4 regions of the Micromonospora psammae genome follow, and region 3 is predicted to be linked to each of the others. Evidence: riboswitches for the same ligand, from Rfam matches in the RefSeq annotation. Region 3 holds a riboswitch; each other region holds the start of a gene.

Region 1 (7,152 bases), on a different contig from region 3:
GTGGGGTTGCGCGCGATGGCGAGCAGCACGTGCGCGTGGTTGGTGAGGAAGGTCCAGTGCCGGGTGCTCCCGTTCCCGCCCGCTGTCGTCGCCATGCCCGCCATCGTATGGCCCGGCGTTCGGATTTTCGGCCCTGCCCTGGTCAGGGGGTGGCCGGCCCGGCCCGGCGCGGCCGGGCCAAAGCATGAAATCTGTATCACGTGATTCTTGACGTATCTTCGGGTGCGTGTGACGGTGGGCGGCGAGGCCGCCTCCGTCGCCGGCCGGTTGACCAACCCGACCACGGACCGAGGTGAGGGAATGGCCCCGACCACTCCGACCCAGGCGCTCGCCGAGCTGCACGCGGGCAACCGGCGGTTCGTCACCGGCACGCCGCGCCACCCCAACCAGGACGCCGGCCACCGGGCCGCCGTCGCCGACGGGCAGAACCCCTTCGCGGTGATCGTCGGCTGCTCCGACTCCCGCCTCGCCGCCGAGATCATCTTCGACCGGGGGCTGGGCGACCTCTTCGTGGTCCGCACCGCCGGGCACACCGTCGGCCCCGAGGTGCTCGGCAGCGTCGAGTACGGCGTCACCGTCCTCGGCACCCCGCTGGTGGTGGTGCTGGGCCACGACTCCTGTGGAGCCGTGCAGGCCGCCCGGGACGCCGCCCGGACCGGCACGCCGCCGACCGGGCACCTCCGGGCCGTGGTGGACGCGGTCGGGCCGAGCCTGCGCCGGGCGGCCGAGGAGGGCGTGGACGACGTCGACGGCATCGTCGACATCCACATCGCCCAGACCGTGGAGGCCATGCTCGGCTCCTCCGCCGCGCTCGCCGCCGAGGTGGCCGCCGGGCGGTGCGCGGTGGTCGGGATGTCGTACCGGCTCGCCGCCGGTGAGGTCCGGACGGTGGCGGCGGTCCCCGCCGCTGCCGCCGTCGTTTCGCCGCCGGCCCAGGGCGGGCGCCCGGCCGTGGTCGCCGGCTGATCCGGCCCGGACGACGAGGGCCGCCCCGCACGCGGCGGGACGGCCCTCGGGCTGCGCGGTGTCGCTAGAGCATCGACATGTGCACGTGGTCGGTGTGGTCCGACGGGCCGCTGTACGACTTCCACCCGGTCGCCGGGAACCAGATCTGCCGGTTCCAGATGACGTAGTAGATGCCGAGCCGGTCGGCGTTGCGGACCAGGAACGCGGTGAGGTCGTTGCCGTACCGGCGGGTGTCGTTGTTGTACCAGGGGGCGAAGCCGCTGTTCTGCAACGACCAGTCGCAGGCCTTGCCCTTCGGGTGCTCCCACGGCCCGCCCGGCCGGTAGCAGCCGACGAAGCGCTTGAAACCGGCCCGCCGCACCTCCTTGTACGCGTGCAGCGTGCGGGGGGTGATCAGGCCGGAGGTGGTGGGGTCGTCCTCGGTACGTCCCTCGGGGCGCCAGCCGCCGTCCGCCGTCCGGCCCGGCGCGATCCGGGCCACCGGGGATTCGGCCGACACCAGGCCGCCGGTGAAGCCCTTGCCGCCGACCAGCGCGAGAGCCTTCTCCGCCTCCCGGCTCTCCCGGGCCATGTCGTTGGTGAGCTTCTGCTGCTCGCGCACCTCGCCGTCGAGCTCCAGCTTGGCCCGCTCGGCGCGGGTCTTGGCGGAGGTGACCTCGCTCAGCTTCTGCGCGTTGACCATGTTCAGCTCGTCCAGCGCGGAGGCCCGCTTGAGGAACGTGTCCGGCGCCTTGCTGTCCAGCAGGATCGCGGCCGCGCCGATCCGCCCGGTGCGGTAGGACTGTGCGGCGATCTGGCTGACCTGGGGCCGCAGCGCCTCCAGATCCTCCTCGGCGCGGCGGATCTCCAGCGCGAATTCCCGCTGGCGCTTCTTGGACTTCTCCAGCTGCGACTTCGCCTTGGCGTACTGGCGGTTGCGCAGCTCGATGACGTCGGTGAGCAGTTCGGGCTCTTCGTCCTCCTCGTGCCCGGAGGGGGTGGGCGTCGAGGGGGCGGCGATCGCCGGGGTCGGCCCGGCGAGGATGGCCAGAGCGGTGAGCACGGCCACCGCCGGTGTCAACCAGCGGCGCAGGGGTGCCGTCACAGTGTTCCCTTCCGTCGACCGCCGACCGGGTTAGCTGACGGGTTCGGGACGGAAGTGGTCCCTACCGCTCGCGCGGATTCACCCCATGTACCTGGTTCCCCGGCTCGCCGTGCGGCGATTGGGCGGCGGCACCGCAGGCGCCGCTGCGCGCCTTCGGCGGTGACCGGCAGCGAGGTTACCCGAGAGGAGTACCGGGGATCTACGTCCAGAACCCGACTAAAAGCGTTATTTCGCAATAACGATGCGTGACCAGTGACGCGGTCGACAACCGCCGCACCGGCGGCGGTTGCGCTGAGGAGTGTCACCATGCGGTGTCCGTGTTCCTTTCCGGTTCGGGCCACCCCGCGGGGGTCGGGGTGGACGGTGGGCCGTGGCGTGGCGCGCTGAGCGCCTCCAGTGCCGCGTCCCGGTCGGCCGGGGGCCGGGGCGTGGGCGTCGGGCGGTCGGCCGGCGGGGCGTCGCCGGCCGGGCCGCGTCCGGCGGTGGTGACCAGCGCGGCCAGCCCGGTGGTCAGGGGTACGGCGGCCACCAGGCCGAGGGTCGCCACCGCGCTCCGGACGATCTCCTGGGCCAGGAACTCGCTGGTGAGGATCTCGCCGACCGCCCGGCTGTCGGCGGTCAGCAGGAGCAGCAGCGGCAGCGAGGCGCCCGCGTACGCCAGCACGATGGTGTTGACCGTGGAGGCGATGTGCGCCCGGCCGACCCGGGTAGCGGCCCGGTAGAGCTGCAACCGGGACAGGCTCGGGTTGGCGTGGGCGAGTTCGGTGACGGTGGCCGCCTGGGTGACGGTGACGTCGTCCAGCACGCCGAGCGAGCCGATGATGATCCCGGCGAGCAGCAGGCCGTGCAGGTCGACGTCGCGTTGGTACAGCGACAGCGTGGTGGCCTCCTCGCTGCCGAAGCCCGTCAGGTGGGTGGCGGCGGTGGCCAGGCTGCCGAGGAGACCGGTCAGCACCAGGCTGCCCAGGGTGCCGAGCACCGCCACCGACGTCTGCGCGGTGATCCCGTGGGTCAGGTACAGCACCACGAACATGATCAGGGCGGCGCCGGTGATCGCGATCAGCAGCGGTGAGCCGCCCGCCGAGATGCCGGGCACCACGAAGGTGAGCAGGATGGCGAAGCTCGCGCCCAGCCCGGCCAGCGCCGCCAGGCCCCGCCAGCGTCCGAAGGCCACGATCGCCGCCGCGAAGAGGGCGACCAGCCAGACGAGCGGCTTGCCGCGCTGGTGCTCGGCGATGTTGTAGCTGCTGGACGTCGGGTCCGCCGGGTCGGTGAGCTTCACCAGCACGATCTCGTCGTCCACCGCCACCGTCGGGGCGCCCGGGCCGGACGGCACCGGCGTCTGGACCTCCCGGCCGGTGTCCGGGCCCTGCTCCACCCGGACGGTCACCGTGCCGCACGGGCCGTCGGCCGCCCCCGGTGTGCCCTCCGGCAGTTCCGGCGTCGGTGGGCAGGGCTCGGTCAGCACCCGGGTCACCGTGCCGTGGTAACGCGGCACGTCACCCCCGCTGTTCGCCTCCCGGCCGTCCCGGGGCCAGAGCACCAGCGCGGCGAGCACGGTCACGACGAAGAGCGGGACCACCGTCACGACGAGGAGCCGTCGCACTCCCGGTGGAGTGGACGGAGCGGGACGGGTGTGGTCGGCGCCCATTGCTGTTCTCCCAACGATCCAGAGTGGGGTACGGGTCAGCGGGCCGGCGGGTTCACCGGCGGGACACGCCGACCGGAAGACTGCCCCCGGGGTCACCCCGGGCGAGCGCCGCCGTCACCCACGGCGAGCAGGCGCCCCGGCGGCGTCGCGGCGCCGGGAGGGACGACCACGCTCCCGCCCACCGCGCCCGGCCCCGACGCGGTGCGCGGGGCGGTGTCGGCTCGGTGCGGACGGTCATCGCCGGAGAATGGTAGCGAGAGACCAGGTCCGCCCGCCCGGCTCGCCGTCCGCGCCCGGCTCCGAGACCGCAGGGCGAGCCGACCGTCACGAAGTGTGGCGGCATCCGTGGCGTACGGGGCTGGCGCGGACCGGCCGGGTTAGCGTGGTGGCGTGCGGACGGCGAGCGCGGTTCCGACCGGGTGGTGGCCCCGGCTCCTGCTGCTCACCTGCACCCTGCTCGGCCTGGCCGCCATGCACACGATCGGCCACGGCGCGCACGTCGGCCCCGGTCATCCGATCGGCTCCGGCGTCGCCGGTACGCCGTCCGGCCCCCTCCACCACGACGAGCCCGCCCGGGCCGCCCCGAGCCGCCCGGGTGGACACGGAGCCGCCGCCCCGGACCGGCCGGGTGGACACGGAGCCGCAGCCGCGGAGCCGGCCGTCGCGACCCGCGACCACGCCGCCGTGCTGCCCGTCACGCCTCCGGACGGGGGAACGCCGCTCTGGAGCGTCTGCCTGGCGGTGCTCGGCGCGCTCGGGACGGCCGTGCTGCTGGCGCTGCGCCGGCAGCGGGGGACCCGGCCCGCGACCGCATCCGGTCGACCGGTCCGGCCGTCGTCCGGGTCACGGGGACCGCCCCGGCGCGCGCTCGGGCTCCGCCTCGCCACGGTGTCGGTGCTGCGCAGATAGGTCGGCCCGGCGCGGTTTCCGCCGCGCCTGCCGGTCCGCTGCCCGTCCACCGCACACCGAAAGGTCTGACCGTGTCCACTCGTACCATCGCGCGCCGTGCCGCCCTGGCCGGCGCCACCCTCACCGCCGCTCTCGCCCTGGCCGCCTGCGGCGGCGGCCACTCGGCCGGCTCCGGCCACGACATGCCGGGCACGGGCGCCCCGGCCTCCGCCAGCCCGGGCGCGTCCGCCTCCTTCGGCGACGCGGACGTGATGTTCGCCCAGATGATGATCCCGCACCACCAGCAGGCGGTACGGATGTCCGAGCTGGCGGAGAGCCGGGCCGGCGACGCCGAGGTCCGGAAGCTGGCGACGCAGATCAAGGCCGCCCAGGCCCCGGAGATCGCCACCATGACCGGCTGGCTCACCGCCTGGGGTCGGCCCGTCCCGTCGGGCGGCCCGTCCGGCGGGCACCTGCCCGGGATGGACCACGGCATGCCGGGCATGATGTCCGACGCCGACATGGCGAAGCTCGCGGCGGCCTCCGGCAGGGAGTTCGACCGGCAGTTCCTGACCATGATGATCGCCCATCACGAGGGCGCGATCACCATGGCGAAGCAGGAGATCGCCGGCGGCGCCAACGCCGACGCCAAGGCCATGGCGCAGCAGATCGTCACCGCTCAGCGGAGCGAGATCGACACCATGAGGAAGATCCTCGGGCGGCTCTGAGCGGCCCGGGGTCCGCAGGGGGTGTCCGGTGTGCCGGGCACCCCCGCTCGGCCCAGCGGCGCGGAGGCCGGCCCGGCCGCCGGCTGCGGACGGGTCAGCCGCGCTTCATCAGGCGGCCGACGGCGGCCATCATCTCGTCGGCCACCTCGTCGGCGCGACCCTCGGCCGCGCCCTCGTGCATGCAGTGCCGGGCGTGGCCGTCGAGCAGGCCGAGGGCGACCTTGTCCAGGGCGGCCTGGATGGCCGAGATCTGGGTGAGCACGTCGATGCAGTACCGGTCGTCGTCGACCATCTTCTCCACGCCGCGGACCTGGCCCTCGACGCGGCGCAGCCGCGCGAGCAGTTGGTCCTTGCTGGCGGTGTAGCCCCGGATCGGGGTGCCCGGTGTGGTCATGACGGCAAGGATAGCGTACCCCTGGGGGGTATGCTACGGTCCCAGGGCGACCTACCCCAGGGGGGTATAGGATGGACGGGAGAGGAGAACTGCCATGGTCACCACCACGTACCAGGTGCAGGGCATGACCTGCGGGCACTGCGTCAACTCGGTCAGCACCGAGGTGAGCGCGATCGAGGGCGTCCGCGACGTCCAGGTGGACCTGGCCACCGGCCGGGTCACCGTCACCAGCGAAGGCCCGTTGGACACCGGATCCGTGCGCGCCGCGGTCGACGAGGCCGGCTACGACCTCGTCGAGGCGTGACGGGTCACCCACCCGGAAATCGAGGTAGCACCATGAACACGGCGACGAAGCTGAGCGGTTTCGCCCTCGGCCTCGCGGCGGTGTTCGGCGCGGCGTACGGGGTCGGCCACCTGACCGACCCCGTCACCCCCGCCGCCGAGAGCCGCCACGACTCCACCGGTACCGACCACGGCGCCACCGACGACGGGCACGGCGGCGCAGCCGACGCGGCCACCCACCTGCCCGGCGGGCTGCTCGTCTCCGACCGCGGCTACACGATGCAACCGGTGGACGCGCCCGCCGGGCAGTTCGCCTTCCGGATCAGCGGCCCCGACGGCGCGCCGGTGACCCGCTACGACGTGGCACACGACAAGCGGATGCACCTGATCGTCGCCCGGCGCGACCTCTCCGGCTTCCGCCACGTCCACCCCGAGCTGGACGCCGACGGCACCTGGCGGGTCGAGTCGCCGCTGGGCGGGCCCGGCCTCTGGCGCGCCTTCGCCGACTTCACCCCCACCGGGGGTCAGCCGCTCACCCTCGGCGTCGACGTGGCCGTCCCCGGCCGGCTCGACCCCCGGCCGCTGCCGGCGCCGGCCACCAGCACCACGGTCGACGGCTACACGGTCACCCTCACCGGCACGCCCGAGCCGGGACGCACCAGCCGGCTGACCCTGACCGTCAGCCGGGACGGGAAGCCGGTCACCGACCTCCAGCCCTACCTCGGGGCGTACGGGCACCTGGTGGCGCTGCGCCAGGGCGACCTGGCGTACCTGCACGTGCACCCGGAGGGCACGCCCGGCGACGGGCGGACCTCGGCCGGGCCGGCGGTGACCTTCGCCGCCGAGGTGCCCTCGGCCGGCGCCTACCGGCTCTACCTGGACTTCCGGCACGGCGGGGCGGTGCACACGGCGGAGTTCACCGTCTTCGCCGGCACCCCCGGGCCGACCACCGGGGCGGCTCCGGCGGCCCCGACGGTCGCCCCGGCCGCCCCCACCCCGACCGGCGACGCCGGACACGGCGCGCCCGGTCACGGGCACAACTGACAGGAGGTGCCGCGATGACATCGACCACGGAGTCCCTGCCGGTCGCCCCGAACCGGATCGAACTCGCGATCGGCGGCATGACCTGCGCGTCCTGCGCCGCCCGGATCGAGAAGAA
Region 2 (7,152 bases), on a different contig from region 3:
CTTGCTGCGGCGCTCCAGCAGGTTGCTGCCGAACATCGTGGTTACCTCCTCGGGGTGCCGAAGCCTGCGGCCACTTCGGACTTCGACGTCATCTGCGGCGCGCGTCATGGTCCGCTCACACTCGCCAGTGCCCAGCCGGGCCGCGCCGCAAACTCACGCCGTGCCCTCAGCGGACCACGACCACCGCGGTCGCGCGGGCGAAATCGTCGTCGTCATCGTCGTCGTCCCCGCCCCCGCCGCCGAAGCCGCAGGCCAGCACGAGGGCGAGCAGCGCGCCGACACCGGCCAGGCCGAGCAGTTTCTTGATCATCGAACGTCCCTTCGTCGTGGTGACGCTTCTCCCGCCGAGGCTAGGCGGCCGGGGCAACCCGGGCCGGGCCCGCGCCGGGCGGCAGGGGGCTCGCCCGCAGCGACCGGATCGGGAACCGGGTGGACGGCGCCCGGTACCCTGGGACGGTTGGAGCGGCCCGGATCGGTCGCTCACCGGAGCGGACGGAACCAGGAACGATGCCGAACAGGGTGGCCCGGTCGGTCCGGATCCGCGAATTGCTCATCCCGAGGGGTGGCGACCGAGGCCGTTGGGGGAATACTCTCGGTCGCGGCCCGCGTACTGATGAGGCGCCCGTGGACGGGCGAGTGGAGGTGCTCGCGTGAGCCTGTCGATCGTGAAGTCGGTCATGCCGGGTGGTGTCATCGAGATCGCCCCGCGGGGTGAGGTCGACGTCGACACCGCGTACGAAGTGCGGGAGGCCATCGCCGAGGTGCTCGCCAAGGGGCTGCCGTCCCGGATCGAGCTGAACATGCGGCTCGTCACCTTCATCGACTCGGTCGGCATCAGCGCCATGGTGGCCGGGTTCCAGACCGCCGAGGTCAGCGGCGTCAAGCTGGTGGTCACCGAGCCGAGCCGCTTCGTGCACCGCCAGCTCTGGGTCACCGGGCTGCTCGGCCTCTTCGGCGCCCCCGAGCCCTACTTCGCCGGCCACGCGACCCCGGAGGTCCTTCCCGGCGCCTGACCGGCGCCGCCTCCACTGCCGTGGGTCGGCCTCGCCTCACCACCGCGACGTACACCGTGCGGGTGGTGTCCCGGCCCCGCGGCGGGTCCCCGTTGCCAGTCCTCCCCGGTACTGGGACGATCGGGCGACCGACGAGGGTGGGGAGGCGCGGTGGTCCGGCGGGAGACGTTCAGCTACACGGTGCAGGCACGCTGCTCGCGCGCGGACGCGGTGGCGCTGCTGAGTGACCCCGCCCGCCAGGGGGAGCTGCATCCGTTGATCGTCCGGGTGCGCCGGCTGCCGGCCCGCCCCGGCGCCCGGGCCAGCTACGCCATCACCGACCGGTTGGAGTTGGGCCCGCTGCGTTTCCCGGTCACCTACCAGGCGGACGTCCTGGTGGTCACCGAGGACGAGATCGTCACGGTCGCCCGGCAGCAGCCCGGCACGACGGTCCGCAACCACACCCGGCTGCGGGAGGAGTCCGGCGTGCTCCGGATCGACGTGGAGATCACCCTGGCCGCCCCGGCCCCCCTCTTCGGCTACGCCTTCCGCCAGGCCCGCGCCGCCCACCTGGCCCTGGCCACCCGCCTGGGCCCCGCCCTGACCCCCGACACCCCCTGACCTGACCCCACCACCCCCGCGGGTGGATCATGCAGGTGTGGTGGGCGTCCCCGCCCCGCTACGGGGCTTGCGCACCGCACCACAACCGCATGATCCACACCGGGGGCAGGGGTCAGTACATGGAGAGGTGTACGTGGTTGGTGTGGTCGCTGGAGGGGTCGCCGTTCGCGCCGCTGTAGGACTTCCAGCCGCTGCTGGGTAGCCAGATCTGGCGGTACCAGATCACGTACAGGACGCCGAGGCGGTCGGCGTTGCGGATGAAGTACGCCGCCAGGTTGTTGCCGTACGTCCGGTCGCCGCCGGTGGCGTCCCCGCCGAAGCCGTTCTTCTGGGCGGCGAAGTCGCACGCCCGGCCCTTCGGGTGCTCGCCGGAGCCGCTGGGGCGGTAGCAGGAGACGTACCGGGTGTAGCCGGCGGCCTGAGCCTGCTTGAGCGCGTTGTGCGTGCGCGGGGTGATGCAGCCGTTGGCGGGGGTGGGGTCGTTGACGCTGCACGACTCGGACGGCCAGGAGCCGTCCGGGTTGCGCGGCGCCGCCTTGGCGTTCGACGTGGAGGTGCCCCGGGCGGAGCCGCCGCCGCTGGTGGCGGCGGGCTTGTCGGCGGCGGCCACGGCGAGGGCCCGTTCGGCCTGCTGCTTGCGCTTGGCCATCACCGTGATCTGCTTGCGCTGCTCGACGATCTCCTTGTTCAGCTCGGCGCGGGTGCGGTTGGCCTCGTCGCGGGTGCGCAGCAGGTCGCGCAGTTCCCGGTCCTCGTTGGTGGCGACCGTCTCCAGCGCCGCGGCCCGGTCCAGGAAGCCCTCCGGGCTGGAGCTGTTGAGCAGCGCGGACATCGGCCCGAGCCGGCCCGTGCGGTACGCCACGCCGGCGATCTCGCCGACCTTGCCGCTGCGCACGGTCAACTCCGACTCGACGGTCTTGAGCTGGGTGTTGAGCTCCTGCTGGCGCTTGGTCGAGCGCTCCAGCGCCGCCTTGGCGTCGAGCCAGCCCTTGCTGGCCGTCTCGAGCTGGGCGCGGAGCGCGGGGGTGCCGCCCTCGTCGTCGGGGGCGGCGAGCCGGGTGGTCGGTGCGGCGGTGGCCGGCGAGGCGATCGGCGCGGACGACACGCCGAGCGCGAGCGTCGCGACGACCGCGGCCACGAGCCGCGCGGTGGTCTTTCGTACGTGCATGCACATCCCTTCCGTCAGCCGCCGACCGGGTTAGCTGACGGGTTCGGGACGGAAGATCCCTACCGCTGACGCGGATACACCCCAGGAACATGGTTCCCCGGCTCGCCCCTGCGGGCGATTAGGCGACGGCCACCGCCGGCACCGTTGGGGCGCCGCCGGGCGGAGGCCGGGGCCGAGCCTACCGGTACGGGTGTGACACCCGCCCGCTTCGTGACTCACGGTACTGCTGAGATTGCTGTTAAAGGTGGCCTAATCCGGCATTCAACGCCCAATTTTTTGGGCGCGGACGCACTACCAGTGCGATGGGCCGCACGCGCCGGGCGCGGCGCCGGGCTCGATCTGGAGGGTGGCGTGGTCGATCCGGAAGTCCTCATGCAGGGCGCTGCGGGCGGCGGCGAGCACGGTGCCCACCTCGGCGCCGGGGGTCATGGTGAGGTGCGCGGAGGCGACGTCCATGCCGGAGGTCAGGGTCCAGACGTGCAGGTCGTGCACCTCGGCCACGCCGGGGACGGCGGCCAGCCGGTCGTGCACGGCGGTCACCTGGAGGTGTTCCGGGGCGGCCTGCACGAGGATGCGGACCGCCGCCCGCCCGAGCCGCCAGGTGCGGGGGAGGATGAACAGGCCGATCGCCACCGCCACCGCCGGGTCCACCCACCACCAGCCGGTGCCGCCGATCAGCAGCGCGGCCCCGATCACGCCGAGTGAGCCGAGCAGGTCGCCGATCACCTCCAGGTACGCCCCGCGCAGGTTGATGCTCTCCTGCGCCCCCGCGCGCAGCAGGGCGAACGCAGCCACGTTGGCCAGCAGGCCGAGCACCGCGACCGCCAGCATCGGGCCGGTGAGCACCTCGTGCGGGTCGCCGAACCGGCGGACCGCCTCGACCAGCACGTAGATCGCGACGCCGCTGAGCAGCACCGCGTTGGCCAGCGCGGCGAGCACCTCCAGCCGGTAGAGCCCGAAGGTGCGTTGCGGGTCGCGGTCGGCCCGCCGGGTCGCGGTGATCGCCGCCAGGGCCATGCCGATGCCGAGCACGTCGGTGAACATGTGCCCGGCGTCGGAGAGCAGGGCCAGCGAACCGGTGCCGAACGCGGCGACCGCCTCGACCACCATGAGGGCGGCGAGCAGCGCGAAGGCCGCCCAGAGTCGGCCCCGGTGGCGGTGCGCGGCGTTCGCGACCGACCCGTGGTGGTGGTCATGACCTGCGCCCACGCCCACACCTTCCGTCGCCGCCAGGGCCTCGGACCAATCTATGCTCACATCGCTATGTGTGCAAGTAAGCCCCGAACCGCCGCCGGTCAGCCGGCGACGTCGATCGTGGTGAGCCGCTGGGTGGCCCGGGAGAGCGCCACGTAGAGCGTCCGTACCCCCGAACCCGGATCGGCCCGGATCTCGCCCGGACGGACCAGCACGACGCCGTCGTACTCCATGCCCTTGGCCTGGAGGCTGGTCACCACCTGGAGCCGGGAGCCGCGGTCGCCCAGCCAGCCGGCCACCTCGTCCCGACGCGGCACCGGCGTGATCACCCCGACCGTGCCCTCCACCTCCGCGAGCAGCGTGTCCACCGCCTCGACGGTCGCCGCCGGCAGCTCGGCCGCCGGCACCGTCCGCTCCACCGGCTCCACGCCGGTCGAGCGGACCGCGGTCGGCAGCTCCAGATCCGGGTGCAGCCGGCGGATCTCCGCCGCCGCCACCGCGAAGATCTCCGCCGAGTTGCGGTAGTTGGTGGTGAGGCTGAACCGGTGCCGCCGACGCCGCCCCAGCGCCTGGTCCCGGGCCCGGTCCAACTCCTGCGGGTCACCCGTCCACGCCGTCTGCGCCGGGTCGCCCACCACCGTCCACGACGCCAGCCGCCCCCGCCGGCCGATCATGCGCCACTGCATCGGCGACACGTCCTGCGCCTCGTCGACCACCACGTGCGCGAAGTCCCGGTAGTCCTCCGGGCGCTCCCGCGCCGCGGCCCGGGCCGCGCGCTGCCGGTCGGCGAAGGTGCTCAGCTCGCGTACCCCGCCGGCCAGCTGGAACGGGTCCCGCTTCTGCCTCGCCGGCTTCATCGGCTTGCCCAGCAGCGCGTCCAGCTCGTCCAGCAGGGCGATGTCGGCCACCGTCAGCCCCTCGGTGCCCAGCGTCCGGTACGCCCCGTCCAGCAGCGCGATCTCCGCCCGGGAGAGGATGCCGCCGGCGTACCGGCGCAGCCGCTCCGGCCGGGCCAGCCAGTCCAGCACGTGCCGCGGGTGCAGCCGCGGCCACCACGCCTTCAGGAACTCCCGGAACTCCGGCCGGTCGACGATCTCGTCCTCGAAGGCGCGCTGCTCGGGCAGCCGGCCGATGTTCAGCCGCCGGGCCTGGGCCCAGAGCGCCCCGAACACCCCGTCGAAGCCGACCCGGCGCACCTCGTTGCGGCGGCCGCCCCGGGACAGCGCCCGGTCCCGGATGCCGTCCAGCTCCCGCCGCTCCAACCGCAGCAGCTGCCCCCGGTAGAGCAGGCGCAGCTCGTCGGGCCCGTCCGGCACGGCGTCGCGGACCGCCCGCTCCAGCACCCGGCGCATCCGCAGCGAGCCCTTCACCGCCGCCACCTCCGGCGGATCGGTCCGGGTCGTCGACATGCCCGGGAAGAGCGAACCCAGGGAGTGCAGGGTGGCGGTCTCCTCTCCGAGCGACGGGAGCACCGACGCGATGTACTCCACGAAGACCGAGGACGGGCCGACCACCAGGATGCCGCCGCCGGCGTACCGGCTGCGGTCGGAGTAGAGCAGGTACGCCGCCCGGTGCAGGGCGACCGCGGTCTTGCCGGTGCCCGGGCCGCCGGAGACGATCGTGACCCCCGAGCCGGGGGAGCGGATCGCCTCGTCCTGCTCCCGCTGGATGGTCGCCACGATGTCCCGCATGCCCCGGCCGGTGGCCCGGGACAGGGTGGCCAGCAGCCCGCCGTCGCCCACCACCGCCATGTCCGGCGGCGCCGCCCCCGGGTCCAGCAGGTCGTCCTCGATCCGGGTCACCTTCTCGGCCGAGGAGCTGATCGTGCGCCGGCGGACCACGCCCAGCGGCTCGGCCGGGGTGGCCTGGTAGAACGCGGCGGCCGCCGGGGCGCGCCAGTCGACCACCAGGGTCTCGGCGTCCTCGCCGCGCACCCCGAGCCGCCCGACGTGCAGCACCTGCCGGTCGCGCAGGTCGAGCCGGCCGAAGACCAGCCCCTCGTGCTCGGCGTCCAGGACGTGCCGGCGCCGGGCGGCGTGGAAGACCATGGCGTCCCGTTCGACCAGCGCGCCGAAGTTGCCGACCCGGGCCTGGCGGTAGCCGTCCCGCTCCGCGCGGGCGGCCGAGCGACGCAGTTCGGCGAGGCGGGCGTACACCCGGTCGAGATGCCGCTGCTCGGCGGCGATCTCCTGCTCCAGGGTGGTCTGGTCGGTCACCGTACGGGCTCCTGTGGGACGGGGTCGCCCGGACGCGGGCGCGCGTCGGGCGGAATGAGGGTACGGGCACGGTCCCGCCCCATGTCGGGGCCATGCCGCGTCCCGCGACGTCGGACACCCCGCCCGGCGCCGCTCAGGCGGCGGGTGCGGCCTCCGGGACGTCGGCCAGGACCCGGCGCAGCACCCCGGCGAGCGCGCCGGTCACCTCGTCCGGCCGTTCCATCATCAGCATGTGCCCGGCGCCGGGGCAGACGGTCAGCTCGGTCGCCGGCAGGGCGGCCGCGATCGACTCCGCGCACGGCGGCGGGGTGAGCCGGTCCCGGTCGCCGACCAGCGCCGCCGCCGGCAGGTGGGCCAGCGCGGCCAGCGTCGCCAGCCGGTGCTGGTCGCCGATCGAGGCGCGGAACCCGCCGATCGAACGCAGCGAGGCCCGGGCCACCGCCGAGGTGACCAGCCGGATGTCGCTCGGTTCGCAGCGGTCGCCGAAGAGCATCCAGCGGATGCTCGGCCGGAGCGCGCGCAACAGCGCCCGCGGCGGGCGCCAGGAGCCGCACCGGGCCAGCACCCCGGCGCCGGTGGTCTCGGCGAGCCGGATCAGCCGGGCGATGCGCGGGGACAACCCGTAGGCGGTGTGCGTGTGCCCCTCCGCAGTGGTCGAGACGAAGACCAGCCCGGCGGTACGGGCGGCGAAGTGCTCCGGGTGGCGGTGGGCGTACTCCATCACCGTCATCCCGCCCATCGAGTGCCCCACCAGCACCACCGGGCCGGCGGGGGCGACCTCGTCCACCACCGCGGCCAGGTCGTCGCCGAGCTGGGCCAGGGTGGCGGTGCGCAGCGCCATGCAGCTGGACCGGCCGTGGCCGCGGGCGTCGTAGGTGACCACCCGGACGCTGTCGCCGAAGTGCTCCCGCAGCCCGGCCAGCTGCCGGTGCCAGGCCCGCCCGTCCAGCGTCCAGCCGTG
Region 3 (7,152 bases):
CGACTCCACCCGGTGCACGGGTACGACGACGCTCAGCAGCGGGGGGTGCGCGGGCTGATTGACCACGCCGTCACCCTGATCCATCCGGGTGGACGGCCCCGGAACCTCACGTATCCGGCGGAGATGAAGTTCCTGAACAGCGGCCCAGCGGCGGGTTAACGGCTCAGCAGCCGCCGCACCGGCGCCCCGACGGCGCGCCTGACCCGGGTCCGCAACCGCTGCTCCTCCAGCGCCGTCACCCGGGCGCGCAGCTCGGCGTTCTGGTCGCGCAGCCACTGGATCCGGGTCAGCAGCTCCTCCCGGTCGGTGGCGGTCGCGGCCCGGACCGCGGGCGGGAAGGTGGTGGCCCGGACCCGCTCGTCGAAGCGGGCCGCGCTGTCACCGTCGGTGAAGGCGTTGCCGAGGTCGTGCCGGGCGAGGAACGCGCTCATCACCTCGTAGCGGGCCCGGTGGCCGGCGTTGAGGGCGGTGTAGTCGGCCTCGGCGTAGAGCTGCGCCGCGTCGACGTCGGCCGGCACCTCCGGCATCGGGCGGTGCGGGATGTCGAAGTAGCGGGCCAGTTCGAGAGTGCGGGAGTCGTGCGCGAAGAGGTAGCCGGGCGTGCCGGAGACCAGCGCCGTGATGGTGCCGTGGATCCGGGTGCCGAAGGCGAAGTCGAAGCCGGAGAGGTACTCCATCCAGGTCCACGGATCCAGGAACATCCGCACCTTGTCCTCGGTGAACAGCGGGTGGGAGGTGTGGATCGGGATGTCGCTGCGCTTTCCCCGGTCGGCGGGGTCGTCGCCGTGGAGCAGGATGCCCAGGGTCTTCAGGTCCTGCGGCAGGTAGCGCAGGTTCGGGTAGCGCCGGTGATGCGACTCGATGATCTTCGCCATCGACTTGACGTACGGCGAGATGGTCAGCGCCACCCGGGCGTCCGGCTCCAGGGTCGGCTTGCCCTTCTCCACCCCGAGCCGGTCGCCGTGCAGGAACATCGACGGGCAGCCGATCACGTCGACCGCCGAGAAGCCCAGGGAACGCAGGTAGCCCTCGGTGATCTCGCCCCGGACGCCGATGCTGGGGGAGCGGTCGAGCACCGCCCGGACGAAACGGCTCACCACGTCGTCGATCGGGCGCAGGTACTCCCGGTCGCCGGCCAGGTTGGTCTGGGCACCCACCCCGAGGACGACCACCGGGATCCGGAGCCGCTCGACCAGCCGGGTCATCAGCTCGATGCGGTGGGCGTAGCTGCGCCGGAAGGCGTTGGCGAGCGGGATGACGTAGACGTCGTATCGCTCGTTGATCTCGTCGGCGTCCCGTGGGTTGACCTTGAACTCGGTCGGGGTGATCTCCGCGGTCGCGGTGCTGAGCAGCTTGTGCGCGGCGTGGCTGAAGACCAGGTTGCCGTTGTTGACCCCGATCCAGTCCCCTTCGAAGGCCTCCTCCGGGGAGCGGACGTCGAACGGGCCCTTCTTCGCTCGCATCAGGATCCGCTGGTGCATGTCCGCTCCATCCCTCGTTCGTCCGTGCCGGGGCGACGCCCGCTGCGCGCCCGGACCGGGCACGACTCGACCGGGGCCCCGGAATATTAGGACAACCGATGCCCTGCGCACACCCGCGTGTCACCCGCCACGCCCCGGCCGGGACGCGGCGGCCGGGGCAGCCGGTAGGGTGCCCGGCGGCGGGACCGACCGGTGCCGCTGCCGGAGGGCACCGGCGTTCCGGCCGGGAGGAGAGGTACGTGCGGGTCAGCGTGGCGACGGTCGGGTGCCCGGCATGACGAGCGCACCGGAGGCCACCGCCGCGCGGGCGCGCCGGCTGCCGTCGCTGACCGGCCTGCGCTGGGTCGCCGCGATGCTGGTGTTCGGCTATCACGCCGGCACCATGGGGATCGTCGGCGAACCGGACGTCAAGGCCGTCCTGGACTGGACCTTCACGCTGGGCCTGTCCGGGGTGCAGTTCTTCTTCATCCTCAGTGGATTCGTGCTGGTCTGGTCGGCCCGGGACACCGACCGCCGTCGGGACTTCTGGCGGCGGCGGCTGGCGAAGATCTACCCGAACCACGTGCTGACGTGGGCCGCGGCGCTGCTGGTGATGTGGTGGTTCGCCGACCCGGTGGTGCCGCGCGCGGCGCTGGAGAGCCTCCTGCTGGTCCAGGCGTGGGACCCCACGCCCGGCTACTTCTACAGCATCAACTCGGTGAGCTGGTCGCTCTCCTGCGAGTTGTTCTTCTACCTCTGCCTGCCGCTGGTGCTGCCCGCGATCCGGCGGGCCCGCGCCGGCGTCCTGTGGGCCGTGGTGGTCGCGGTGCCGCTGCTCATCGTGGCCCTCTGGCCCGGCCAGTCGCTGGTGCCCGAGGCGAGCACCTGGTGGTTCAACCAGATCTTCCCGGTGGTCCGCTCCACCGAGTTCTGGCTGGGCGTGGCCGCCGCCGAGCTGATGCGGCGTGGCCGGTGGCGCGGGCCGGGGCTGCCCCTGGCCAGCCTGATCTTCGTGGTGACCTGGGTGGTCGCCGCGCAGTGGATCCGCGCCGAGCTCTGGGCGGCGATCCTGTCGGCGGCGTACATCCTGGTCATCACCGCCGCGGCCGGCGCGGACGTGCACGGCCGCCCGTCGCCGTGGCGGCACCGCACGCTGGTCTGGCTCGGCGAGGTCTCGTTCGCCTTCTACCTGGTGCACGTGCTGGTGATGGTGACGGTGCTCCGGCTGGCCGGGCGGCTCGGGGTCGGGCTGCCCGGCTGGTGGGGACCGCTGGTCGTGGTCGGCTTCCTGGCGGTGAACCTGGCGCTGGCCGCCCTGCTGCACCGCTGGGTGGAGACGCCGATGATGCGCCGCCTCAGCCCTCGCCGCCCCCGTGCCGGCGCGGGCCGCCCGTCGACGCCCCCGGTGGCACCCGGGCGGCCGGCCGACGCCCACGACGACGCGCGGCCGCCGGTCGGGACCACCGCCCGCTGAACCGGCCGTACCGGCCCGCCTCGGCCGCCGGGTGGGGGACCGCTCCGGGCGGCGCGGCGGATCGGACCACGGTGGACGGGCCGGGCGCGGCGACACGCCCGGCCACGCTGCGGCCCGCCCACGTCGGCGGTAGCGTGGCCCTGTGCTCCCGGTCGCGCTCACCAGTCCCCTGTGGTGGGTGGCGCGCTGGAGTTCCCGCCTGGTGACCGGCGTCGCCGTGGCGGTCGCCCTCTCGCTCGGCGGTTCCGCGCCGAGCGGCGCGGTGGAGCTGCCGAGCACCGCGCCGCTGCCGGTGACCGCCGCGCCGTCGCAGTTCGTTCCCGCCGTCACCGATCCCGCCGCCTCGGCGGCGGTCGCCGGCCGACGCGCCGCCGGCGCCGCGCCGACCGGCCGCGCCGACACCGTCGCCGGAGACCTCACCGGGTACGCCGCCGGCGCGCACGACCCGGTTGGCCGGCCGGCCATGCCGGCTGTCGCGGACGGCTCCGCCCGCCCCGCCGGCGCGCTCGTCGCCGCGGCGGCGACGTTCACGGGGCTCGCCCCGACCGTCACCGGGCCCCGCGCGCCGCCGGCCGGCTGACCGCCGCGCGGGGGTGTCCCGCGACCACCGTCTCGTCGAACCTCACCGCCGCACCCGCCTGACGAAGGCCCGCCGCCGCCCGTGCCGCGCGCGCCGTCCGGCCCGTGCCGGATCCCTCTTCCGCATCCCGCTCCCGGGAGGTGCCGCTCATGAACACCGTGCTCCACGAGTTCCTGACCGAGGTCCCCACCGCCGCCGCCATCTGGTCCGCCCTGCTGGTGCTCGCCCTCACCGTGCTCACCGTCCTGGTGGCCCGCCCCGAGCGGGACCGCCCCGTCGGCGAGGCGACGCCCGCCGAGCCGTCCCCGGCCGTCGAGCTGGCCGACCTGCGCCGGTACGCCGAGGAGGTGGCGGTCGCCGCCGCCCGGGCGGCCCGTACCGCGCAGCGCCGGCGGGCGGCGTGGGAGGCCGCCCACGAAGAGGTCGACCGGGCCTGGACGGCGTACGACGAGGCGGAGACGGCGGCCCGCCGCTTCGCCGGCGCCGCGGCGCTGCCCGCCCCGCGCACCCCCCGTACGCCCGCCGAGTACGCCGGCCGGGAGCGCTGGCTGCACCAGGCCGCGGTGGCGGCGCACTGGCGGGGCGAGTTGCCGGTGGAGCGGCTGCGGGACGTCTTCGCCCACCGGGACGGCTGGGATCCCCGCCGGCACCCGGTAGAGCAGGAGGTGCTGCTCGCCCGCGCGGTACGGGACGGCCGGCGGGACGCGTACACCTCGGCCGCCGAGCGGGAGCGGACGGCGTGGCGGGACGCCGAGCTGGCCGCCGAGGCGGCCCGGTCGCTGGCGGCCGAGGCGTACGCGGCGGCGCAGCGGCTGCGGCCGGGCCGGGTCCCCGCGCCCCGGGCGGTTGCCGTGGCGGCCCGGACCGCGCCTGCGGCCCGCTGGCGTCCGGCAAGGGTGGGTTGACGGCCGGAACGGGACGAAATCGTTATCAAGTCCGGGTGAGCTGCGTCACTTCCGTCGGGAATCGGTCATCGGGTCACGGGTGGTGACACCGGTCGCGAGTATGCCCGGAGATTGGCGCCGAGCTGTCCGGTTGTTGCCCGAAAGATACGGCCAAAGCCCCACGTCCCATTGAGTGACGTCAGTGCCTCAATGCACGGGAAATTTGTGGGCCCGGTCATGTTTAGGCAGGTGAGAGCGCTTGGCGAGGCCGGCGCCCCGCCAGTAGTGTCGCCCCCGTCCGGTGCGGTTTTCGATCGCAGAAGGCGACGCCGCGCCGACCCGCTCAATCGTGGGTGACCACGAACCGGGGACCCAATTGTTTGTGGGGTGAATCCGCGGGCCACGGCCCGTGGTAGGGCGTTCTTCCCGCCCGAATCCGTCAGCTAACCCGGTCGGCGGTGTCGGAAGGAGCTCCACTTCGTGCAGCACGATCCCACTTCCCGGTTGTTCCCGCACCACCTGAAGCGGCAGCTGCGCCGACTGGTCACCGAGCGGCCGTACCAGGTCGTCGTCGGTTCGGCCGCGGCCCTCGTGTTCGCCACGGGGACCGCCGCCCTGACCGGCAACGAACGGCACGTTCCGGCGCCGCAGCAGAGCTCGGCCGCCGTGGCCGAGGCGGCACCGCGCCTGAACGAGGTCGCCACCCGCGGCCAGGCCCGCCTCGCCGCCCCCAGGACCGACCACAACTCCGGCGAGCGCACCTGGGGCAGGCCGGACCCGGACCTGACCCGCAGGGCGGCACCGAAGCCGCCGTCGACCAAGATCCTCTCGTACGACTACCAGGCCCAGACCACCTACTACAACTGCGGTCCGGCGGCGGTGCGCAACGCGCTCAGCGCGGCCGGCGTGGAGACCACCCAGGACGAGCTGGCCGGCCCGCTCGGCACCACCGAGGTGGGCACCAACTCGGTCCGGGACACCACCCGGGTGCTCAACCGGATGGTCAAGGGCGACCCGTACCGGACCCGGCTGTTCGACAGCACCCCGAGCCGGGCGCAGATCGACCGGCTCCAGGCCGACGTGGTCGACGCGATCACCGACAAGCGCGGCGTGGTGGTCAACGTGGCCGGCAGCGCCACCGACAGCGCCGGGGGTTGGCACTCCTTCCCGGGCGGCCACTACATCGCCGTGGTCGGCTACAAGAACGACGGCCGGGCCGTCCAGATCGCCGACTCGGCGGACCCGAGCCTGCCGCAGTACTGGATGAGCACGATCGAGCTGGCGAACTGGATCGCCACCCGCGGCTACTCCGCCTGATCCACCTCGTACGCGAACGGGCGCCGGCTCCCCTCGGGGGCCGGCGCCCGTCGCCGTCCGTGGGTCTCGCGGTGCCGGCGCCGACGGTGGGAGACTGCGCCCCATGACCGACCACACGGGTACCCGGCACCTCCTGCTGCTGCACGGGATGGGCGCCACCGGCGACGTCTGGCTGCCCGGGGCGCCGCTGCTCGAGCGCCGCTGGCCGGGGCGCTGGCTGGCACCGGACCTGGCCGGGCACGGCTTCTCCCCGCCGCTGTCCGGCTACTCCTTCGCCGGGCTCGCCGGCCGGGTCGCCGAAGAGCTCGGGCCGGCCGCGGACGGCTCCCGCCCCGGCGAGCGGTTGGTGATCCTCGGGCACTCCCTCGGCGGGGTGGTCGCCCTGGCGCTCGCCGCCCGCGACGCCGGGCTGCCGGTCGACGCCGTGGTCGGCCTCGGCATCAAGGCGGTCTGGTCGCCGGCCGAACTGGTGAAGGCGCGCGAGCTGGCGCAGCGCCCGGTGACCTGGTTCGCCGGCCGGGACGAGGCGGCACGGCGGTACCTGAAGGTCGCCGGCCTCACCGGACTGTTCGCCCCGGACCACCCGGTCGTCGACGCCGGCCTGCGCGTCGAGGACGGCCGCTGGCGACTCGCCATGGACCCGGCCGCGTTCGCTGTCGGCGCCCCGGACCTGGCGGCCCTGCTGGCGGCGACCGACGTGCCCGTGGTGCTGGCCCGGGGCGAGCACGACCCGATGGTCAGCGAGACCCAGCTCGCCGCGTACGGGGTGCCGGTGGTGACGCTGCCCGGCCTCGGTCACAACGCGCACGTGGAGGACCCGGCGGCGGTGCTGGGGCTGCTCGACCCGTACCTGTGAGCGGCGGCGGACGATCGGGCTCCGGCCCGGCCGTCCGCCGCCGCGGGGTGGACCGGACGGTCAGTAGGCGCAGCCGGTGGCGGGCAGCGACGCCGGGGCCGGCACGGTGGCGCCGTCGTAGATCGCCAGCAGCAGCCGCTGCGGGCAGCGGTTGGCGCCGTTGACCCGGATCTCGATGTGCAGGTGCGGGCCGGTGACGTTGCCGGTGGCGCCGGTGTAGCCGATCACCTGGCCGGCGGTGACCCGGGCGCCGGCGGCGACCGAGCGCGACGACAGGTGGCAGAACAGGTAGTACGCGCCGTCGTCGGCGGTGATGCCGATGCCGTTGCCGCACCCGCCCCCGGCGTGGCCGACCGTGCCGGCGGTGATCGCGTACGTGGTGACGCCGGTGACCGTGGGCAGGTCGATGGCGGGGTAGTCGTGGTGCGGGTCGTCGTACTCGCTGCGGGGCAGCACCGAGCGGTCGATGACCGGGGCGTAGTTGCCGCCACCCCCGCCGCCGCCGACCAGCCACTGCCAGGTGGTCGCGCCGACCGTGCTGCCGCCGGTGAGCCCACGGCTGGACTTGAAGTCGGTCACCG
Region 4 (7,152 bases), on a different contig from region 3:
CGACCCGAGGGCAGTCCCCGCAACACCTGGCCGGCCACGGTCTCCGGCGTGCAGCGGCACGGGGACAACCTGCGGGTGCAGCTCGGCGGGCCGGTCCCCGTCGCCGCCGACGTCACCCCGGCCGCCGCCGCGCGGCTGCGCCTGGGACCGGGCCAGCAGGTCTGGGCGGCGGTGCGGGCCAGCGAGACCCGGGCGTACCCGGCCGGGTCGGCGTAGCGGCCGAGCCGCTCTGCCCGGCCGCGCTACCTCGGGCCGGCCTGGTCGTCACCGGCGGAGCGGGGCTCGACCGCCTCGTCGCGCGGTGCCGACGGCGCCGTCGACCGGCGATCCCCCCGGACCCGGCGCAGCACGCCGTACCAGGCCGGGGCCTCCCGGGCCTCGTCGAAGGCCCGGGCGATCACGACGTCGGTGGAGGAGTGCGCCAGGATCGAGACGACGATGGTCAGGGCCACCAGGTGGAACACCTCGTCCGCGGCGGGGATGCCGGACTCCAGCACCAGCAGTCCGTAGACCACCGAGGCGAACCCCTTCGGGCCGAACCACATGGCGGCGGCCTGCTCCCGGAGGCTCAGGCCGGAGCGCAGGAAGGAGATCCACAGCGCGACCGGACGGGCGACCACGATCGCCAGGATCGCGAAGACCCAGCCGGTCCAGCTGATCTCGCCGAGGAACCGTACCGAGATCAGCGCGCCGAAGACCAGCAACGCGGCCAGCTTCAGCAGCTCGGCGACGTTCTCCCCGAGGTGCTCGAACGCCGCCCGCTCCCGCGGCCCGAACGTCGCCACGGTGATGCCGGCGGCGAACGCGGCGAGGAACAGGTTCCCGTGGGTCGCCTTGCCCAGGGCCAGCACCAGCAGGCCGATCGCCACCCCGTTCAACGGGGCGTACGCCGCCGACGCGGCGAACCAGCGGGTCCGTTCCAACGCGATCGCCAGCAGCGGCACCAGCACACCGATCAGCAGCCCGAGTGCGAGCTCGGTGGCCAGCTCCGCCAGGTGCAGGTCGGAGCCGGCGGCGACGGCCAGCAGGAGCACCACGAACGGCAGGGCCAGGCCGTCGTTGACGCCGGACTCGACGTTGAGCAGGTGCCGCAGCCGGGCCGGCACCCTGTCGTTGCCGACCAGCGCGGCGGCGAACACCGGGTCGGTGGGGGCCAGGATCGCCCCGATCAGCAGTGCCTCCGGCCAGTCCAACCCGGCCACGTAGTGCGCCAGCACCGCGGTCACCAGCAGCGTCAGCGGCAGACCCCAGCCGAGCGCCCGGCCGGGCAGCCGCCACGCCGAGCGCAGGTCGGCCCAGCCCACCCGCATCCCGTCGGTGAAGAGCACCGCGAACAGCGCCAGCTCCGCCAGCTGCGCCACGATCGGGGAGTCCGCCCGCAGGTGCAGCACCCCGGTGGTGTCCTCGCCGAGCACGAAACCGGCGATCAGGAACAGCGCCGCCGTGGAGAGGATGGTGCGATGCGCCAGGGCCGACACGAGCACGGCGGCCAGCAGGACGGCGGCGAAGGAGAGCAGCAGCACGGGATCAGCCTCCAGGGGCAGGGATCAGCACGGTGCCGACCGGACTTCCCGGCGCTCCACGGTTCCCGGTGATCATAACGGTCCGGGCACCCCCGACCGTAGCGATGGCCGGACGGGGGTCGCCCGTCCGGCCATCGCCGTGCTCACCGACCGGTGGACCGGTCGGCCTCGGATTCGTAGACGTCCGGCACGCCGTCCTGGTCGAGGTCGACCCGCTCGGCCTCGTGGACCCGGCGGTAGACGCGGCTACGGGCGCGGAGGATGACGGTCGCCAGGAGCGCCGACAGCAGCGACCCGGTGAGCACGGCGACCTTGACGTGGTCGTCACGTTCGCTGCCCAGGCCGAAGGCCAGCTCGCCGATCAGCAGCGACACCGTGAAGCCGATGCCGCCGAGCAGTGCCAGGCCCAGCACGTCGAGCCAGTTGAGGCCCTCGTCGGGGGCGGCCCGGGTGAACCGGGACACCAGCCAGGTGGCCACCAGGATGCCGATCGGCTTGCCGACGACCAGGCCGACCACGATGCCGATCGCGACCCGGTCGCTCAGCGAGGTGACCAGACCGGAGAGACCGCCCACGGTGACGCCGGCGGAGAGGAACGCGAAGATCGGTACGGCGATCCCGGCGGAGATCGGCCGGAACAGGTGCTCGAAGTGCTCGGCCAGGCCGGGGCCCGCGTCCGGGCCACCGGCGTCCGCGCTGCGGATCACCGGGACGGTGAAGGCCAGCAGCACCCCCGCCACGGTGGCGTGCACCCCGGACTCGTGCACCAGCGTCCAGGTCACCACCGCCAGGGGCAGCAGCAGCCACCAGGAGCGGACCCGACGCTGCACCAGCAGGGCGAAGACCACCAGCGGCACCAGCGCGCCCAGCAACGGGGCCACCGAGAGGTCGACGGTGTAGAAGACGGCGATGATGACGATCGCCATCAGGTCGTCGACGACGGCGAGGGTGAGCAGGAAGGTGCGCAGCGCCGACGGGAGGCACCGGCCGACCACGGCGAGCACGGCGAGGGCGAATGCGATGTCGGTGGCGGTCGGGATGGCCCAGCCCCTGCCGGCGCCGGGGCCCGCGCCGGCGGCGATCAGGTAGTACAGCACGGCGGGTACGACCACCCCGCCCACGGCCGCGGCGACCGGCACGGCGGCGCGGCGCGGATCGCGCAGGTCACCGGCGACGAATTCCCGCTTGAGTTCGAGCCCGGCGACGAAGAAGAAGATGGCGAGCAGGCCGTCGGCCGCCCAGGTGGCGAGGCTGAGGTCGAGGTGCAGCGCGGACGGGCCGACGGTCAGGTCGCGCACCCACCGGTAGCCCTCCGCCCAGGGCGAATTCGACCAGATCAACGCCAACAGCGCCCCGATGAGCAGCAGCGCGCCGCCCACGGTCTCCTTGCGGAGGATGGCGGAGATGCGGCTGGTCTCGCCCCACGAGTGTCGGGCGAACAGGCTGGTGCGGCGCCGGGTGGCGTCGGTCACGGAAACTCCTCGTCGGCAGGGGTCGCGTCATCCATCGCCGACCAGACTTCCCGGCACACCTGGGCCAACCCTATCCGCCGCCGCGGCGGCTTTACCCGGGGGCGGGTCGGGTATGCACGCGCGTGGGCCAGTGGTGGGTGCTCCTCGTAGTGATGGTCTGGCTGGCGACCGGCCTGCTGACCGCGGCCGTCTTCGTCACCCGGGGCGGGCACCGCAACCTGCTCTGGTACCTGGTCGGGGGGCTGCTCGGGCCGATCTTCGTACCCATCGCGGTGGAGCGTGGCCGGGCGGGCACCCGGCGGGTCGAGGTGCGGTCCCGGCCGCCGGCGCCGACCGGGACGGGGTTGCGGGTCCTCGTCGGCGTGGACGGCTCCCCGGACTCCGACCGGGCCCTGCGCGCCGTGGTGCGCACGCTGAGCGGCACCGCCAGCGAGCTGGTGCTCGTCGCGGTGACCAGCCCGGACCTGGTCGACGGCGAGGCGACCGACGAGGAACGGCGGGCCCGCCGGATGCTCGACGAGTGGGCGGACGGACTGCCGGCGGAGTTGCCGCCGCCGAGCATCGAGGTGGTCGTCGGTCATCCGGCGGACGGGCTGCTGGCGGTGGCCGAGTCCCGCGACGTCGATCTGCTTGTCGTGGGTCGGGGCGGTCAGGGGCTCGGCGAGCGACTACTCGGCAGCGTCGCCGAGGACCTGGCACACCGTTCTCCCCGCGCCGTGCTGCTCGGCAGTCTGCCGGACCGGGCGGCGTCGTCTCCGCCTCGGGCAGGGTGAACGGACGCGCGATGGGCGCCCCGGCGGCAAGGCGTTGCCGGGCCGGCGGACCCGTGAGCGCCCGGCCGCTGGGCGGCGGCCGGGCGCTCACGTGTTCGGGTGTCACCTGCCCGTCCGGTCCCCTGCGGGGCCGGACGGAACGGGATCAGAGCGCGAGCTTCTGACCCGGGAAGATCAGGCCCGGGTCGGCGCCGACGATCCCCCTGTTGCGCTCGTACAGCGCGCGCCAGCCCCCGGTCAGGTCCCGGGCGTCGGCGATCTTCGCCAGCGTGTCGCCCGGCTTGACGACGTGGACCTTGCCCGTGCCGGCCGGTGCGCTGCGCCGCTGGCTGCGGCTGCTGGGCTGTTCCCCACGCGAGGAGCGCTCCTTGGTGGCGGCTCGCGTGGCGCGCCGCTCCGACTTCTGCGACTTCTCCGAGGTGGCGTAGCTCCGGGTCGAGCCGCCCTTCTTGCCGCAGGTCGGCCAGGCGCCGATGCCCTGGCCGTCGAGCACCTTCTCGGCGATGGCGATCTGCTCGCCACGGCTGGCCAGGTCGGCGCGGGCGGCGTACTTCTTGCCGCCGTAGCCGGCCCAGGTGCTCTGCGAGAACTGCAGGCCACCGTAGTAGCCGTTCCCGGTGTTGATGTGCCAGTTGCCGCTGGACTCGCACTGGGCGATCGCGTCCCAGTTGACGCCGGCGGCGCTCGCCGGGGAGGCCGGGGCGAGGATGGCCGCGACCCCGGTGACCGCGCCGACGGCGAGCGTGCCGACGGCAGTGCGGCGCGAGCTGGCCCGTCGGTGACGGGCGGTGTTTTCAGTTGCCATGTGGATTCCTCCACGCCGACGAGGTGAGCTGTCGGGTTCGGGCCGAGGAGCCCGGCCGCCGCTGGCGGCTTCACCCCGAGGTGACGTGCACCGAGGAACTAGTGGGTCCCCCGCTCCATGCCTGGTGACAGGGTCTCGCGATCGGCGGCATGGATTAGGCGTTACCGACCGTGGTGTCCGCGATCGCGGACCAGAACGACGTTAGGGAGAGTTTCGGCCGATTGCCCACTTCTTGTGAAGTTCTTCACCCGGTCAGGCGAGGGCCTTCCACGCCGAGTTGCGGACCGTGCGAGCGTGTCGACAATGCCCCGCGGAGCCGGGTGTCCCGTCGGGCGGCGGCCGGGCTCCCGGACAGTGACGGCGGCCGCCCGCGCCGCGCCACTGCGCAGGAGTCCGGCGGGGATGAGCGACGTCACGGGTCCCCGAACCGACCGAGGTGAGAGCGGGTGTCAGGATGGGTAGGAACGCCGGCAGGGTCGACCGGCCCGGGAACTGGAGGGCCGAATGGGGTTCGGTCACAGGTGAGCGCGCCTACGGGGGACCTGTTCGCCGCCGGTGGTGACACCGGGCGGTTGATGGCTCGCATCGACTGGTCCGGCACGCCCCTGGGGGCCGTCGAGGGCTGGTCGCAGAGCCTGCGAGCGGCGGTGCGGATGGTGCTGTCGTCCCGGTATCCGATGCTGCTGCTCTGGGGTGACCGCTTCACCCAGCTCTACAACGACGCGTACTCGGCGCTGATCGGGGACAAGCATCCCGCCGCGCTCGGCGACGACGTCCGGGTCACCCTCGCCGAGGGCTGGGACGTGCTGCGGCCCCTCATCGAGGAGGCGATGGCGACCGGCGTGGCGAGCTGGGTTCCCGCCCTGCGGCTGCTGCTCGACCGGGCCGGCTACCGCGAGGAGGCGTACTTCAGCGTCTCGCACGCGCCCGCGCGTGACGACGACGGCCGCACCGTCGGCATCCTCACCGTGTGCAGCGAGGTCACCGAGCAGGTGGTCGGCGAGCGCCGGCTGCGCCTGCTGCGGGACCTGTCCGTGCACGGCGGCGGGCAGACCGTCGACACGGGGGCCACCTGCGCCGGTCTGGTGGAGGCGATCGCCGGGCATCCGCTCGACGTCCCGTTCGCGGCGATCTACCTGCGCGAGGACGGCCGGCTGCGGCGGGTCGCGCACGCCGGCGCGGCCGTGGTCGGCGCCACGCTGCCCGCCGTGGTCGAGGCCGCCGGCGACACCGGCGGGTGGGGGCTGCCGGCCGCCGCGTCGGGTACGACCACCGAGGTCACCGACGTCGCCACGCGGATGCCGCTGCCGGCCGGGGCGTTCGACGATCCGGTCCGGGTCGCGCTGGCCCTGCCGCTGCCCTCGGCCGAGCTGGACCAGCCACTCGGAGTGCTGCTGGTCGGGGTGAGCCCCAGCCGCGGCCTCGACGAGGCTTACCGGTCGTTCTTCCAGCTGCTCGCCCAGCAGGTCTCCGTGGCGGTGCGCAACGCCCGGGCGTACGAGGAGGAGCGGCGGCGGGCCGAGGCGCTGGCCGAGCTCGACCGGGTCAAGACCACCTTCTTCACCAACGTCAGCCACGAGTTCCGCACCCCACTGACGCTGATGCTCGGTCCGCTCGGCGACGCCCTCGCCGACACCGACGAGCCGCTGCCGCCCGCGCAGCGCGAGCGGATCGACCTCGCCCGGCGTAACGCCGGCCGCCTGCTCACCCTGGTCAACAGCCTGCTGACCTTCTCCACCCTGGAGGCGGGGCAGGCGCGGGCCGTCCCCCGCGAGGTCGACCTGGCCGCCGTCACCGGGGAGTTCGCCAGCGTCTTCCGGGCGGCCGTCGAGCGGGCCGGGCTGCGGCTGGTGGTGCAGTGCCCGCCGCTGCCCCGCCCGGTCGCGGTGGACCCGGCGCTCTGGGAGCAGATCGTCACGAACCTGCTGTCCAACGCGCTGAAGTACACCTTCGTCGGTCGGATCCGGGTGGCGTTGGAGCACGACGAGCGCGAGGTCCGGCTCACCGTCTCCGACACCGGTATCGGGATTTCCGAGGCCGACCTGCCCCGGCTCTTCGAACGCTTCCACCGGGTGCACGGGGCCCGCTCCCGCAGCCACGAGGGCACCGGCATCGGGTTGGCGCTGGTCCGGGAGCTGACCCGGTTGCAGGGCGGCGAGGTGCGGGTGGCCAGCGCCACCGGCGTCGGTACGACCTTCACCGTCGCCCTGCCCTGGAGGGCGCTCACCGCCCCGCCGGCCGGGCCCGAACCGGCCGGGCTCGGCGAGGTCGCGCAGGTCGCCGCCCAGGCGGCGTTCAGTTGGCTCGCCGGATCCACCATGGACGGGCCGGCCCCGGCGGGCGGAGCCGTCCCGCCCGGCACCGGCCCGGAGGGCGACGAGCCGCACGAGGCGCGGATCCTGGTGGCCGACGACAACAGCGACATGCGCGGCTACCTGGCCCGGCTGCTGGCCGCGCAGGGCTGGCGGGTACAAACGGTCGGTGACGGTCGCCAGGCCCTCGACGAGATCCGCCGGAACCCGCCGGACCTGCTGCTCACCGACGTGATGATGCCCGGGCTGGACGGCTTCGCGCTGGTC

Evidence for each region. Region 3 has a riboswitch for cyclic di-AMP ahead of V6U79_RS15005 (C39 family peptidase). Riboswitches for the same ligand answer to the same signal wherever they lie in the genome.
Region 1: linked by a shared signal. The riboswitch ahead of V6U79_RS06325 (coiled-coil domain-containing protein) and the one ahead of V6U79_RS15005 (C39 family peptidase) in region 3 are both predicted to bind cyclic di-AMP.
Region 2: linked by a shared signal. The riboswitch ahead of V6U79_RS23230 (coiled-coil domain-containing protein) and the one ahead of V6U79_RS15005 (C39 family peptidase) in region 3 are both predicted to bind cyclic di-AMP.
Region 4: linked by a shared signal. The riboswitch ahead of V6U79_RS12085 (transglycosylase family protein) and the one ahead of V6U79_RS15005 (C39 family peptidase) in region 3 are both predicted to bind cyclic di-AMP.

The regions. Positions count from the first base shown of each region.
Region 1 covers NZ_JBAKHM010000003.1:32,288-39,439, reverse strand. Annotated here, with positions in the region: gene V6U79_RS06335 (helix-turn-helix transcriptional regulator) at 1-104, opposite strand, end outside; gene V6U79_RS06330 (carbonic anhydrase) at 301-966, shown strand; gene V6U79_RS06325 (coiled-coil domain-containing protein) at 1,031-2,050, opposite strand; cyclic di-AMP (ydaO/yuaA leader) riboswitch at 2,055-2,185, opposite strand; gene V6U79_RS06320 (YibE/F family protein) at 2,352-3,701, opposite strand; gene V6U79_RS06315 (hypothetical protein) at 4,092-4,610, shown strand; gene V6U79_RS06310 (DUF305 domain-containing protein) at 4,682-5,317, shown strand; gene V6U79_RS06305 (metal-sensitive transcriptional regulator) at 5,412-5,711, opposite strand; gene V6U79_RS06300 (heavy-metal-associated domain-containing protein) at 5,806-6,015, shown strand; gene V6U79_RS06295 (DUF8832 domain-containing protein) at 6,048-7,037, shown strand; gene V6U79_RS06290 (heavy metal translocating P-type ATPase) at 7,052-7,152, shown strand, end outside.
Region 2 covers NZ_JBAKHM010000022.1:57,468-64,619, reverse strand. Annotated here, with positions in the region: gene V6U79_RS23250 (hypothetical protein) at 1-36, opposite strand, end outside; gene V6U79_RS23245 (hypothetical protein) at 167-310, opposite strand; gene V6U79_RS23240 (STAS domain-containing protein) at 651-1,013, shown strand; gene V6U79_RS23235 (SRPBCC family protein) at 1,164-1,613, shown strand; gene V6U79_RS23230 (coiled-coil domain-containing protein) at 1,726-2,781, opposite strand; cyclic di-AMP (ydaO/yuaA leader) riboswitch at 2,786-2,916, opposite strand; gene V6U79_RS23225 (cation diffusion facilitator family transporter) at 3,073-3,990, opposite strand; gene V6U79_RS23220 (HelD family protein) at 4,077-6,191, opposite strand; gene V6U79_RS23215 (alpha/beta fold hydrolase) at 6,325-7,152, opposite strand, start outside.
Region 3 covers NZ_JBAKHM010000010.1:176,590-183,741, reverse strand. Annotated here, with positions in the region: gene V6U79_RS15030 (glycosyltransferase family 2 protein) at 1-66, opposite strand, end outside; gene V6U79_RS15025 (polysaccharide pyruvyl transferase family protein) at 156-1,481, opposite strand; gene V6U79_RS15020 (acyltransferase family protein) at 1,756-2,934, shown strand; gene V6U79_RS15015 (hypothetical protein) at 3,077-3,514, shown strand; gene V6U79_RS15010 (hypothetical protein) at 3,664-4,419, shown strand; cyclic di-AMP (ydaO/yuaA leader) riboswitch at 4,729-4,871, shown strand; gene V6U79_RS15005 (C39 family peptidase) at 4,879-5,715, shown strand; gene V6U79_RS15000 (alpha/beta fold hydrolase) at 5,819-6,571, shown strand; gene V6U79_RS14995 (peptidoglycan-binding protein) at 6,632-7,152, opposite strand, start outside.
Region 4 covers NZ_JBAKHM010000006.1:200,124-207,275, reverse strand. Annotated here, with positions in the region: gene V6U79_RS12105 (ABC transporter ATP-binding protein) at 1-216, shown strand, start outside; gene V6U79_RS12100 (cation:proton antiporter) at 243-1,523, opposite strand; gene nhaA (Na+/H+ antiporter NhaA) at 1,667-2,995, opposite strand; gene V6U79_RS12090 (universal stress protein) at 3,133-3,768, shown strand; gene V6U79_RS12085 (transglycosylase family protein) at 3,914-4,573, opposite strand; cyclic di-AMP (ydaO/yuaA leader) riboswitch at 4,572-4,730, opposite strand; gene V6U79_RS12080 (ATP-binding protein) at 5,095-7,152, shown strand, end outside.